One region of the Clostridium sp. CTA-19 genome, then DNA from elsewhere that is predicted to be linked to it. Evidence: riboswitches for the same ligand, from Rfam matches in the RefSeq annotation. Region 1 holds a riboswitch; each other region holds the start of a gene.

What was found. Region 1 has a riboswitch for cobalamin ahead of ACYUE0_RS13260 (ABC transporter substrate-binding protein). Riboswitches for the same ligand answer to the same signal wherever they lie in the genome.
Region 2: linked by a shared signal. The riboswitch ahead of ACYUE0_RS01965 (DUF4430 domain-containing protein) and the one ahead of ACYUE0_RS13260 (ABC transporter substrate-binding protein) in region 1 are both predicted to bind cobalamin.
Region 3: linked by a shared signal. The riboswitch ahead of ACYUE0_RS05285 (ABC transporter substrate-binding protein) and the one ahead of ACYUE0_RS13260 (ABC transporter substrate-binding protein) in region 1 are both predicted to bind cobalamin.
Region 4: linked by a shared signal. The riboswitch ahead of ACYUE0_RS09385 (cobyric acid synthase) and the one ahead of ACYUE0_RS13260 (ABC transporter substrate-binding protein) in region 1 are both predicted to bind cobalamin.

Annotation. Positions count from the first base shown of each region.
Region 1 covers NZ_BAAABH010000025.1:22,511-25,730, reverse strand. Annotated here, with positions in the region: gene ACYUE0_RS13260 (ABC transporter substrate-binding protein) at 1-1,335, opposite strand, end outside; cobalamin riboswitch at 1,470-1,642, opposite strand; gene ACYUE0_RS13255 (hypothetical protein) at 1,866-2,129, opposite strand; gene ACYUE0_RS13250 (pyridoxal phosphate-dependent aminotransferase) at 2,275-3,220, opposite strand, start outside.
Region 2 covers NZ_BAAABH010000002.1:166,694-169,913, reverse strand. Annotated here, with positions in the region: gene ACYUE0_RS01970 (exodeoxyribonuclease III) at 1-726, shown strand, start outside; cobalamin riboswitch at 1,212-1,399, shown strand; gene ACYUE0_RS01965 (DUF4430 domain-containing protein) at 1,540-2,328, shown strand; gene ACYUE0_RS01960 (cell wall-binding repeat-containing protein) at 2,383-3,220, shown strand, end outside.
Region 3 covers NZ_BAAABH010000006.1:118,653-121,872, reverse strand. Annotated here, with positions in the region: gene ACYUE0_RS05290 (sodium-translocating pyrophosphatase) at 1-1,180, opposite strand, end outside; cobalamin riboswitch at 1,449-1,650, shown strand; gene ACYUE0_RS05285 (ABC transporter substrate-binding protein) at 1,889-2,896, shown strand; gene ACYUE0_RS05280 (FecCD family ABC transporter permease) at 2,913-3,220, shown strand, end outside.
Region 4 covers NZ_BAAABH010000014.1:31,475-34,694, forward strand. Annotated here, with positions in the region: gene ACYUE0_RS09375 (GNAT family N-acetyltransferase) at 1-227, shown strand, start outside; gene yfcE (phosphodiesterase) at 333-878, shown strand; cobalamin riboswitch at 1,282-1,466, shown strand; gene ACYUE0_RS09385 (cobyric acid synthase) at 1,681-3,183, shown strand.

The sequences.
Region 1 (3,220 bases):
TGGAGCAAAACACCAAACTTTTTTATTTTTAACTACATCAAGTTTCTCAAGGATAGGAGCTTGTTCAATAACATTTTTTAATGTTGGTGTATAGTTTGTAGTAGAAGAATACATAAATATATCTGCATCATTAGCCTTTGCATATAACTCCTCTATGCTTATGTTCCCACTTCCTATTCCATCATCTTTAAACATATATTCTCCGCCAGCCATCTCTATCATTTTTGCAACATATGAATCACCTTTAGGTATATATACTTTTCCTTTACTTATTGTTGCCCATACAATTTTAGGCTTATCTTTTCCCTCTATATTTTTACTTGCAGCCTTAACTTTTTCTATAGCTTCATTAAATTGCTTTTCTGATTCTTCCTCTTTATCATAAAATGCACTCATTAATTTAGCCCATTCCATTCTTCCATAAGGATTTTCTTCTAAATATTCATTATCAACTACATAATTTATATTCAATTCCTTTAGCTTTTCAATAAGTTTTTGTTGTCCTGATGGCCCAGTATACACCACTGCCAAATCCGGTTTCATCATAGATATTTTTTCATAATCTGGTGAATCTCCTCTTCCAACAAACTCTATATCGCCCTTTTCCATTCCATTTTTTATCTCATCTATACTCCAATTTTTAGCTTCTGTAGTTACAGCTTTAACACTGTTAAGAGCACCTATTGATCTTAATAAGCATGCTTGAGTTGTAGAACCTAGCAAAACATTATCTATTGGAGTATTAATTACTATTTCATCTTTATATTCTTTTGGAACTTCTTTTCCTTGTGGAACTAAAATCAAAGTTCTCTTTTCTCCATCAGTTATTTTTTTAATGCCACCTTTCAAATACTTAACACTAAAAGCCTTTGTATACTCTAATGGCATTTCTGTTTTTATGTTTAATTCTTTATTTTCTTTATTATATGTAAATCTAGCATCTACAGCTTCATTCAGAAAATCCATTATAACGTATACATCATCATTTTCTTTTTTTATTTTATCCTTTAGATTTATAGCTGTAGAATTTATTTTTGCTTCATAATTTTCTAAATTTATAGTTATAATATCTTCTTTATTTTTAACTGTTACTGTATTTTTTTCTAATAAAAATTCTCCTTTCAAATAATTAGTAGTATCTTTTAAAGATACATATACTTTTTCATCTTCTAACTTTGTTTTAACTTTACTTTCACTTTTTTGATTATCTACAACTACATTAGATGTTGTAGATGCTGAATTTAAACTAGAGCAACCAGCAAATCCTACGCTTATTACTGTGCATAATGTAATACTTAATATTGTTCTTGTAATTTTTTTGTTTAATCTTAACATTTTTTCCCCCTAAAAACTTATTTATATAATTTAAAATAAAAAAACCTCTGAAAAACAGAGGTTATATATCCAATAAAAATAAACATCAAAATAATATTTATTATCTTTTACACACCCAATTTCCCTCCGAAATCTATGACATAATATATTAGGCAGGTCTCCTGACTCACGGCATAACCTTAATCATCCTTCCCAGTATTACCCAGTGGATTTGATTTCGTATCCGTATACAGTAGCGGGGGCTGTAGTGGATTTTAACCACTTTCCCTATTATACCTATAAAGGTACCCAACATACACACTATTTAATTTTCTATTTCAAACACCTTCATTATATTCTTAAATTTTACATTTTTCAAGCTATTTTTTATTTTTTTCTTAAATATACCATGTTTTCAGTGAAAAATTTTAATTATTTTACAATTTTTTAATTTAATAGATTATAAATTTAATCTTATTCATTATTTTATTTTTTATAATAACAAAATCATATTCTGGAACAACACCTTCTAAATTTGGATTTTTAACAGTTTATATGTTATCTGCATAATCTGGAGAAATATCTTGTAATATAAATGTACTTCTAAAATCTATATAAATAATTGATGGAACATCTTGTTTTAATTTCTCTAAGTTTTCAAATTCAACAACTACTATCGCAAGACTATTATTAATTGCATATCCACAAGCATAAGAAACTTTGTTTATTTCTTTTGTAAAATCTCCTCTATACTCTACTAAAAAATGATATACATTCTCATCATAATATAAATTACACTTATTTAAACTTGCCATGATTATCTCCCTATCACCTTTATTACATATACTATTATTTATATTTTCTATTTACCACTTTAATACTTTATATTAAAAATATTCACTTTAAACATATAAAAAAAGCCTTCCTATAAGTTCAAATTAGGAAAGCTTTTTTCGTATATTACTTATTTAATTTTAAATATTCATTTAATCCTTCTTTTAATATTCTTGCTGCATCTTCTAATGTTTCTTTTTCTAATACATAAGCTAGTCTTATTTCGTCTTTTCCAAGCCCTTCTGTTCCATAGAAACCTTCTGCTGGACAAGGCATTACTGTTTTCCCATCTATTTCAAAGTCCTTTAATAACCACTTTACAAAATCATCGGCGCTTTCAACTGGTAGTTTAGCCATTATATAAAATGCTCCTGTTGGTTTTTTACATACTACTCCAGGAACTTTTATAAGTTCGTTATATAAAACATCTCTTCTTTCTCTATATTCTTCATTAACTTCTTTTAAGTAAGAAGATGGAGTTTTATAAAGCTCAACCGCCCCTATTTGCTCTAATGTTGGAACTGATAACCTTGCTTGACATAATTTTAAAAGTTCTGTCATAACAGCTTTATTCTTAGATGCTATAGAACCTATTCTTGCCCCACATGCACTATATCTTTTAGAAACACTATCAACTATTATAACTCTATCTTCTGCTGCTTTTATATTTCCAAAGCTAGTGTACTCTCCTTCATATACAAACTCTCTATAAACCTCATCTGCTATTACCCATAAATTTTTTTCTTTTGCTATTTCAGCTATCATTTGAATTTCTTCTTTAGTGTAAACAACTCCTGTTGGATTTCCAGGGTTTGATAAAAGTATAGCAGAAGTATTTTCATCTATTTTAGCTAATATTTCTTCTTTTTTAGGTAGGTGAAAACCATTTTCTGCATAAGTTGTAACTGGTCTTATAGTAACACCAACTGCATTTGCAAAACTGCTATAATTTGAATAAAATGGCTCTGGAACTATTATATTGTCACCTTCATCACATATTGTTAACATAGCAAATAACAATGCTTCACTACCACCGTTTACTATTAATATTTCATCTTTATTAAATTTGATA
Region 2 (3,220 bases), on a different contig from region 1:
GGCATTAGAGCTTGTGTGAAAAAGGGATTTTTAGAGTTTTTTAAAGAAATAGATGCAGATATATTTTGTATACAAGAAAGCAAATTACAAGAAGGTCAAATAGATTTAGAGTTAGATGGTTATTATGATTACTGGAATTATGCAGAAAAAAAAGGCTATTCAGGTACAGCTATATTTACAAAAGGAAAACCACTTTCTGTAAATTATGGTTTAGGTATTGAAAAGCATGATAATGAGGGAAGGGTAATAACTTTAGAATTTGAAGAATATTATGTAGTCACTGTTTATACGCCAAATTCTCAAACTGAACTTGCAAGGTTAGATTATAGAATGGAATGGGAAGATGATTTTAGATTATATTTGAAAGAATTAGAAAAAAACAAACCAGTTATCCTTTGTGGAGATTTAAATGTAGCACATAAGGAAATAGATTTAAAAAACCCTAAAACTAATAAAAAAAATGCAGGATTTACTAATGAGGAAAGAGCTAAGTTTACTGAGCTTTTAGAATGTGGTTTTATAGATACATATAGATATTTTAATCCAGATAAAGAAGGAGTTTATTCATGGTGGTCCTATAGATTTAATGCAAGAAAAAATAATGCAGGATGGAGAATAGATTATTTTTGTGTATCTGAAGAGCTAGAGAAAAAATTAGAAAGCGTTAATATTCATACTGAAATATTAGGTTCAGATCATTGTCCAGTAGAACTTGTAATAAAATAACTATAAATAAAAATATAATTTAAAGAATCTGCCTTAAAACTTAAGTATATTTTAAGGCAGGTTCTTTTTATATAAAAATAATTTAAAATTATTGAATAAATTTAAATTGGAGTTTGTTTTCCTATAATTTTTAAAAAGGTATTTTAATATCTCAAATTTTAATTGTTTTTAATATAAAGTAATATTTTATTAGATTTCTTGATAGTAATTTTAGTTTTATAAATACTACATTGTTGTAATACATAGCCATATAAAATCACTTTTTAAAACCTTTTTTATAGTTATAATGTAATAATTATATTCATTATAACTACACGCAATTATTTACAAAAATATGAAATACATTAAATTTGTTACATTAATTTTTGGAATACTAAATAAAAACTTTAATTATTTTATAAAAAAACAAAAACATACAAAATATTCTAAATGTTTAAAATAAATGTTGAAATTGAAAAATATTTGTAATATAATGAGTGTGACAAGTTAATAGAGATGGGATAGGTTCTTTCTTAGCAATAAGAAAGTTAAAATGGAAAGTGGTTAAAGTCCACTACAGCCCAAAGTTACTGTGAAACTGATGAATCCAAAAATACCACTGAGAGATATCTTGGGAAGGTTTGGTAGTAAGATGAAGTTAAGTCAGGAGACATGCCTATACTGGATTGAATCTTTCTTGGGAGAGATAAAATATCATGGATTTGCAAGCATTTATAGAATTGTTGTTTTTATTTTGCTTGTATAAAATATGCTATTTAAGTTCCCAATGGGAACTTTTTTTATTGCAATTTTTTAAAGAGTGGAGGTGATTTAATGAAAAAAAATTATAAAATTTTTCTAGCTATATTGTTAACAGTTTTAATAGCATTTTCCGTTGCTTGGGGATGCGAAAGAGGGAAGATAACTACAACTACAACTGAAACTACTACAAATAAAGTAAAAAAAGATGATAGTAGTAGTAAAAAATCTAAAAAAGAAAATAAAAATGATAGCAAAAAAGGCTCTAAAGAAAAATCAGAAAATAAAAAAGATGATAATAACAAAAATGAAGATAGTGATAAAGAAAATAAACAAAATATTTCGAATGTTAAAAAAAATAACGAGGATTCATCACAAAAGGAAAATGCAAAAAATAATGATGATTCCAATGATAGTAGTAATAATACTTCAGATGTAGAAACTAAAAAGGAAGAAAGTCCTGAGGTTGTAGAGTCTAAACAAGAAGAAGATACCTTTACTATGATAATAGGAAAAGATATAAAGGGTTATACCGGTAAAAGTCCTCAACAAGTAAAAGAGTTAACATTAAAAGTAGAGGACGGTAAAAATGCAATGACGTACCTAAGAGAAAATACGGTTATGCAAGAAAATGGTGGATTTATTTTTGAAATTGATGGAATACACAATTTTTACCCTATACCTGAAAATCAAAAAACTCCAGAACAAAAGGCAAATGGAATTTTAGGAATAGACTGGTTTATATATCTTAATGATAAAAAAACACCAGTAGGGGCAAATGATGTATATGTAAAAAAAGGAGACATACTTTTATTTGATTTTCATGAGTGGGATAAAAGAGAATTTTCACCACCAGAAGATTAAAACACATAACTAACATTAAATAACAAGAATTTTTAATAAGGGGATGAAGGGTTTATGAAAAAGCTTTTTAAGCAAAAGCTTAGTATTTTATTGCTATTTTTTAGCATGTTCATGTTCTTATTACCAGTAAATGCTTCTGCTAAAGTAAATGAAAGCAGAATATATGGTTCAGATAGAATAGAAACTGCTATAAAAATAAGTGAGCAAGGTTGGAAAAGTGGTTCTGATTATGTTTTTATTGCTTATGGGTATGACTTTGCAGATGCATTATCTGTTACCCCTCTTGCTAAAAAATATAACAGTCCTATAATATTATCAAATAAAAATGGCCTTACAGAAAATGCAATTAAGGAATTACAAAGATTAAAACCTAAAAAGGCATTTATTCTAGGTGGTGAAAAAGCCCTTAGTGCTAATATTGAAACGCAGATTAAGAAATGTAATATAACAGAAACAGAAAGAATTTATGGTAGCACTAGATATGAAACTGCACTGAAGGTAAGTGAGAAACTTGGAACAAGTGACACTATATTCATATCTAATGGATTAAGTTATGCTGATGCACTTTCAGTTGCTACTATAGCAGCGCAGAAAGAAAGTCCAATTTTATATACAGAAAAAAATAACATTCCAAGTAAAGTAACAGAGTATATAAAAAAAGCTAACATATCTAAAGCATATTTTGTAGGTGGTACTAATGTAATAGATAATACTGTTATAACAGGCATAAAAAATAGTGAAAGAATAGCTGGAAACGACAGATATTTAACTAATAAAGAAGTATTATCAAAATTTATTAATTACATAAGTTATGAAAATGTCTATTTTGTAAGAGGAAATGATTTTGCAGATGCTCTATCAATTTCTCCAATAGCAGGACTTAAAAAAGCAC
Region 3 (3,220 bases), on a different contig from region 1:
CATATAAACCTAAACTTGCATCTTCTGCACCACCTATTAAAAAGTATGATAGTAATACTCCTAATGCAATTATTAAAATAGGTACAACTGTAGATTTCATTCCAATAGCAAGACCAGAAATTATATTTGTAGCTGCTCCTGTTTGAGACTCCTCTGCAATAGTTTTTACTGGCTTATAATTATCTGATGTGTAATACTCTGTAATTTTACCTATGAAAACCCCAACTAATATTCCAACTAAAACAGATATAAATGGTTTTATAGTATTTAAAATAGTTTTACTTAAAATCAAAGAAAATATTATCATAAGTACTACAGATACATATAATCCTAAATTCAATGTTTTCTGTGGATCTTTTCCTTTAGAGTATCGAACTATAAATATAGCAATTATTGATGCTATTATACCAGCAACAGATACATACATTGGAAACATAACAGCATTTTTTCCTAGTGATGCACTTGCTGCAACTCCAAGAGTTAATGCAGATATTAAAGAACCAACATAAGATTCAAACAGGTCTGCTCCCATTCCTGCTATATCACCTACATTGTCACCTACATTATCAGCTATAACAGCAGGATTTCTTGGGTCATCTTCCGGAATTCCAACTTCTACCTTTCCAACAAGGTCAGCACCTACATCTGCAGCTTTAGTATATATTCCTCCACCTACACGTGCAAAAAGAGCTATAGATGATGCACCTAATCCAAAACCTGTGATATATTCTATTTCTAGGTTGAAAATCAAAGATAATATTGCAAGACCTAAAACCCCAAGTCCTACAACTGAAAGTCCCATAACTGTTCCCCCAGAAAAAGCTACCGATAAAGCATCTTCCTTTCCTTTAGTGGCAGCTTGTGCAGTTCGTACATTAGCTTTTACTCCTACCTTCATACCTGCATATCCAGCAGCAATTGAAAATAGTGCACCTAATACAAAACTTATAGCTGTTTTTACATGAAGAAATACTGCAATAGCAATAGCTACCACTAATATAAATATCCCCAAATATCTATATTCCTTCTTCAAAAACGCCATTGCACCTTCACTTATATGCCCTGCAATCTCCTCCATCTTTTTATTTCCTACTTCTTTTTTGGAAATTTCTTTTGATATAAACATTGCAAAAAGTAAAGTTAACACTGATACTATTATTGCAAAAAATAAAAAAGACATAAAATACCCCCTTTAAGTACCATATTTCCATAAAACTATTACTAATAGATTTCATAGTAACTATTACTATTTTCTATAACTATATATTCTTCTTTTTGAAGTTTTCCCCTCTAACATTTCTATAAACTTTTTGTAAACTTTTACACTGAGCATAAAGACATTTTATAACATATTTTTCAAAATTAAGTTTAAATTTTCTGAATATTATTATTTTCTATTTATTATGTTATAATCATGTGGAGCTAATTGCTATATTATATTAAAAATTGAATATTTTTAACTTTTTGGTTTAAATGTGATTAATTTCATTTTATTAAAAGGGAAAAGAGTTTAAATCTCTTACGGTCCAGCCACTGTAATGAAGAGCAAATTTTTATTATACCACTGCAAATTATAAATTTAAGTTTGTGGGAAGGTGAACATTTGTGATGAATCTAAGTCAGGAGACCTGCCAATAAGTTCTAAAGTTGCTTACTAGGATAGGTTAATTTTAATTAAATTCACTACATTACATAATTAGTTGTATGTTTTAAAGTTATTTATTACAGTATCTTATTCTAGGATACTGTTTTTTGTTATAGATTTATTATAATTATTAAATTAAATAATAAAGTAAATTTAAAATATTTTTATTATTCTAATTATTGCGCTTATAAATATTAAAATATTTGTATATATTAATAAAAAGATTATTTAGGGGGATTTTTTATGAGAAAACAAAAAATTTATTCATTAATTTTAGCAGTATCATTAACTGCATCAATTCTTTCAGGCTGTGGTAATACAAATAAAATCTCAAAAGAGGTTTCTTCAAATTCTGCTTCTGAGCAAGAAAATTATAAAGAAGTTACTGTAAACAATGACTTACCTTCTGGTAAAGAAGATGAAACTTTTTCTACTGCACCTAAAAAAGCTGTTACACTAAGTGGTTTTACAACAGAAATGCTACTTGCATTAGGTCTTGAGGATTCTATAGCAGGATATTCATTTCAAGACAATGAAGTACTACCTGAATATAAAGATGCACATTCCAAACTTAACAAGTTGTCTGATTTAATGCCATCTAAAGAAACATTATTAGGTGTTGAACCTGATTTCATAACTGGATGGATGTCTACTTTTACTGAAAATAATTTTAATAATAAATTTTGCAAAGAAAATAATGTAAAAATTTATGTTCCAAAATGTGAAAGTCCTAATGCAACAATGGAAACTGTCTATGAAGATTTTACTAATCTTGGGAAAATATTTAATGCAGAAAAAAATTCAGAAGATGTTATATCTAAAATGAAAAAGGATATTGAAACTATATCTTCTAAAATATCAAAAGATATAAAGCCAGTTAAAGCATTTGTATATGATTCTGGCACAGATAGTCCTTTTACTGCATGTAATGGTCTACCTACAGATTTGATAAGGCTTGCTGGTGGTGAAAATATATTTAAAGATGGAGAAAAACCTTGGGCTAAAGTAACTTGGGAAGAAGTTGTTAAACGAAACCCTGAGCAAATAATAGTAATGCAATATAATGCAGCTGATGATGTTGAAGAAAAAATAAACTTTTTAAAAAATCATGATGCATTAAAAGATGTAGATGCTATAAAAAACAATAAAATATTTGTCTTAGAGCTTTCAGAAGTAGTTGCTGGTGTTAGAAATCCTGGTGCTATAAAAACTATGGCCGAAAATTTCCATCCTGAAATATTCAAAAAATAAATTGGAGCGTTTTAAAATGAAAAAATTAAAAACAAACATATATATTATCTACATAGCATTAATATTATTTTTAGTATTTTCTATAATAGTTGCTATTAATGTTGGTTCAGTAGATGTGAGCAGTTCTGAACTTTTAAAAATTATAATTAATAAAACATCCGGAAATGATGTCTTTGAGAAAACATGGTCAAGTTCTGTAGAAAATATAATTTGGCAGTTACGATTACCTCGAACTCTTCTTGCTGGAATTGTTGGTGCCGGTCTTGCTCTTTCTGGAGTATTAATGCAAGCTTTAACAAAAAATGTTCTTGCTGATCCATATAT
Region 4 (3,220 bases), on a different contig from region 1:
AAGTTGAAAATAAATATAGAGGGAATAATTATGGCAATGAGGCAGTTATGCTATTATTAGAATATTATTTTAATAGTTATGGTGGGGAAGTTATTTTTGACACCGTTGCTAATGAAAATGGAATAGAAGCTCTTAAAACATGGAAATTTGAAGTGCTTGAAGAAAAGGGAAAAGAAGTATTATTTAGAATGACAAAAGAAAATTTTAATAAAATGGTGGAGCAATAAAGTAGTAGCTATTATAATAAAGAGGTAATAAACTAAAGAAAGTGAGGTGTTTTGTTTAGTAAATGTAGTTTTATAGTTATAACTAGGGTGCTAAACAAAATGTTTATGAAGTTATTTTTTATATCTGATATTCATGGATCTCTTAAATATTGTAAATTAGCAATTGATGCTTTTATAAAAGAAAATGCTGATTATATAATAATATTAGGAGATGTTTTATACCACGGACCAAGAAATCCATTGCCAGAGGAATACAATCCTAAAGAAGTTGCAAAGCTACTTAATAATTATAGCAATAGAATAATAAGTGTAAGAGGAAATTGTGATGCAGATGTGGATCAAATGTTGCTTAAATATCCCTGTATGATGGATTATAGCACCATTTTATATGATAATAAAAGATTTTTCTTAACCCATGGACATATTTATGATGAAGAAAAACATCCTAATATATGTAATGGTGATGTGTTAGTATATGGACATACCCATGTACCAGTAGCAAAGAAAGAAGATGGTATATATATATTGAATCCAGGTTCAGTAGCATATCCGAAAAAAGATAGTCCTAATAGTTATGGGATTTTAGATAAGGGTATTTTTTATATAAAAAAATTAAATGGAGATATAATAAAAGAACTAAAAATTATATAAATAATTATAATGATAAAGTTGTTTTTAAATGGATTACTTTCTTTTTAAAAACAACTTTTTAAATTGAATTATTTAATTAAATTATAACTTATTTGTAAACTGTATAAAGATTTACTCTATAATATATTTTCAAATTAAAGTTGAGTTTTAATATTATACAACTTTTTTATATTAGAATTTTAAATGCATAAACTAAGAAGTTAATTTTATAGATTATATTTAAAATTGCTAATAATTTCATTGTTGATATATTGAATCTTGATATATTTCTAAAATTAATGAAATATACCAAAGTTCATTAATTTTTGATAAAACTTGACATAGAGTTTGTTTAATTTTATAATCATAATTGAAATAAGTCGAAAATAACTGATAAAAAATTTACAAGTAATTTAATTTAAAAAGAATATAGAACAAGTTAGGTGCTTAGAATAAGTGAAAAGGGAATGTGGTTAAATTCCACAGCAGCCCCCGCTACTGTAATTGATGACAACTCTTTAAAATTGCCACTTTTTTAAAAATAAGAGGGGAAGGCAAAGAGAAGGATGATTCATGAGCCAGGAGACCTGCCTAATTTTAAAAAGCTTTCGGAGGGAAAGGACTATTTATTTTGTTTAAATTTCAAATAGTTTATTTACAACAAATAGATGCACCCTTTCAGGTGCATCTATTTTTATTTTGTGATTTTTAAGAAAATTCAATATGAAATTTAAATTATAAATTATAGTTTTTTCAATTAATTGAAACTATATATTATATTTTGATTTTAGAAATAATTGTAGTTGGAAAGGGTGTTTTTAAGATGGCAAAAATAATGGTACAAGGAACAGCGTCTTCTGTTGGAAAAAGTATTTTAGTTACGGCACTTTGTAGGATATTTACTCAAGATGGGTATAAGGTGTGTCCTTACAAGGCACAGAATATGTCTTTAAACTCGTACATAACATTAGATGGAAAGGAAATGGGGAGAGCGCAAGTACTTCAAGCGTATGCATCAGGATTAGAACCAGAAGCATATATGAATCCTATTTTGTTAAAACCAACTAGTGATCAAAAGTGTCAAATAATTGTTAATGGTGAAGTTTATGGAAATAGCTCTGCTATGGAATATCATAATCTTAAATTAAAATTTAGAGATATGTTAAAAAATCAATTTGATGAATTAGAAAAAAAGTTTGACATAATTGTTATGGAAGGTGCAGGAAGTCCAGCAGAGATTAACTTAAGAGACAGAGATATAGTTAATATGGGAATGGCAGAACTTGTAGATGCTCCTGTAATCTTAGTTGGAGATATTGATAAAGGTGGAGTATTTGCATCTTTAGTGGGAACATTAATGCTTTTAGAAGATAATGAGAAAGAAAGAGTTAAAGGAACTGTAATTAATAAATTTAGAGGTGACGTAGATATATTAAAACCAGGAATAGATATGCTTGAAGATATATCTAAAAAACAATGCTTGGGGGTTGTTCCACATTTTACATTAGCTTTAGAAGATGAAGATGGTGCAGTAGAATTAAATAAAAATATTACAGATAAAATAGATATAGCAGTTATAAAACTTCCAAGAGTATCTAATTTTACTGATTTAGATGCACTTAAAATTGAAGAAGATGTTTCCGTTAGATATATAACATCTTTAGAAGAATTTAAAAATCCTGATTTGTTAATTATACCAGGTACAAAAAATACCATAGAGGACTTAAATGTTCTAAAAACAAGTGGATTATTTGACAAAATAAAAGAATATAGTAAAAAAGGAAATGTTATAGGTATATGTGGTGGATACCAAATGCTAGGCAAAAAAATAAAAGATCCATATAAAGTTGAAAGTAATAATTTAGAAACAGAAGGGTTAGGTCTTTTAGATATTGAAACAGTTTTTGAAAATAAAAAAGTAACTACTAGGGTAGAAGGAACTGTAATCAATAAAGATTTATTTAATACAACAAAAGAAGATATAAATGTTTATGGATATGAAATTCATATGGGAGTATCAGAATTAGGCGAAAATGCAGATCCATTATTTAGAATAACAAAAGAAAATGGTGAAAAATGTGATCATATTGATGGCGTTATTAATAAAGAAAGAACTGTAATAGGAACTTATCTTCATGGAGTATTTGATAATATAGATTTTAGAGAAGTTATAATTAATGAATTAAGAAGTAAAAAAGGCATAGAATGCAAAAAAGCACAACCATATGAAAATCTTAGAGAAAAAGAGCTTGATAGACTAGCTGATTTAGTAAGAAGTTCTTTAGATATGGATAAAGTATACGAAATAGTTGGTTTAAAAAAATAGGAACTGATTACTCATTTTAAACTGTTCTTAAAGAATA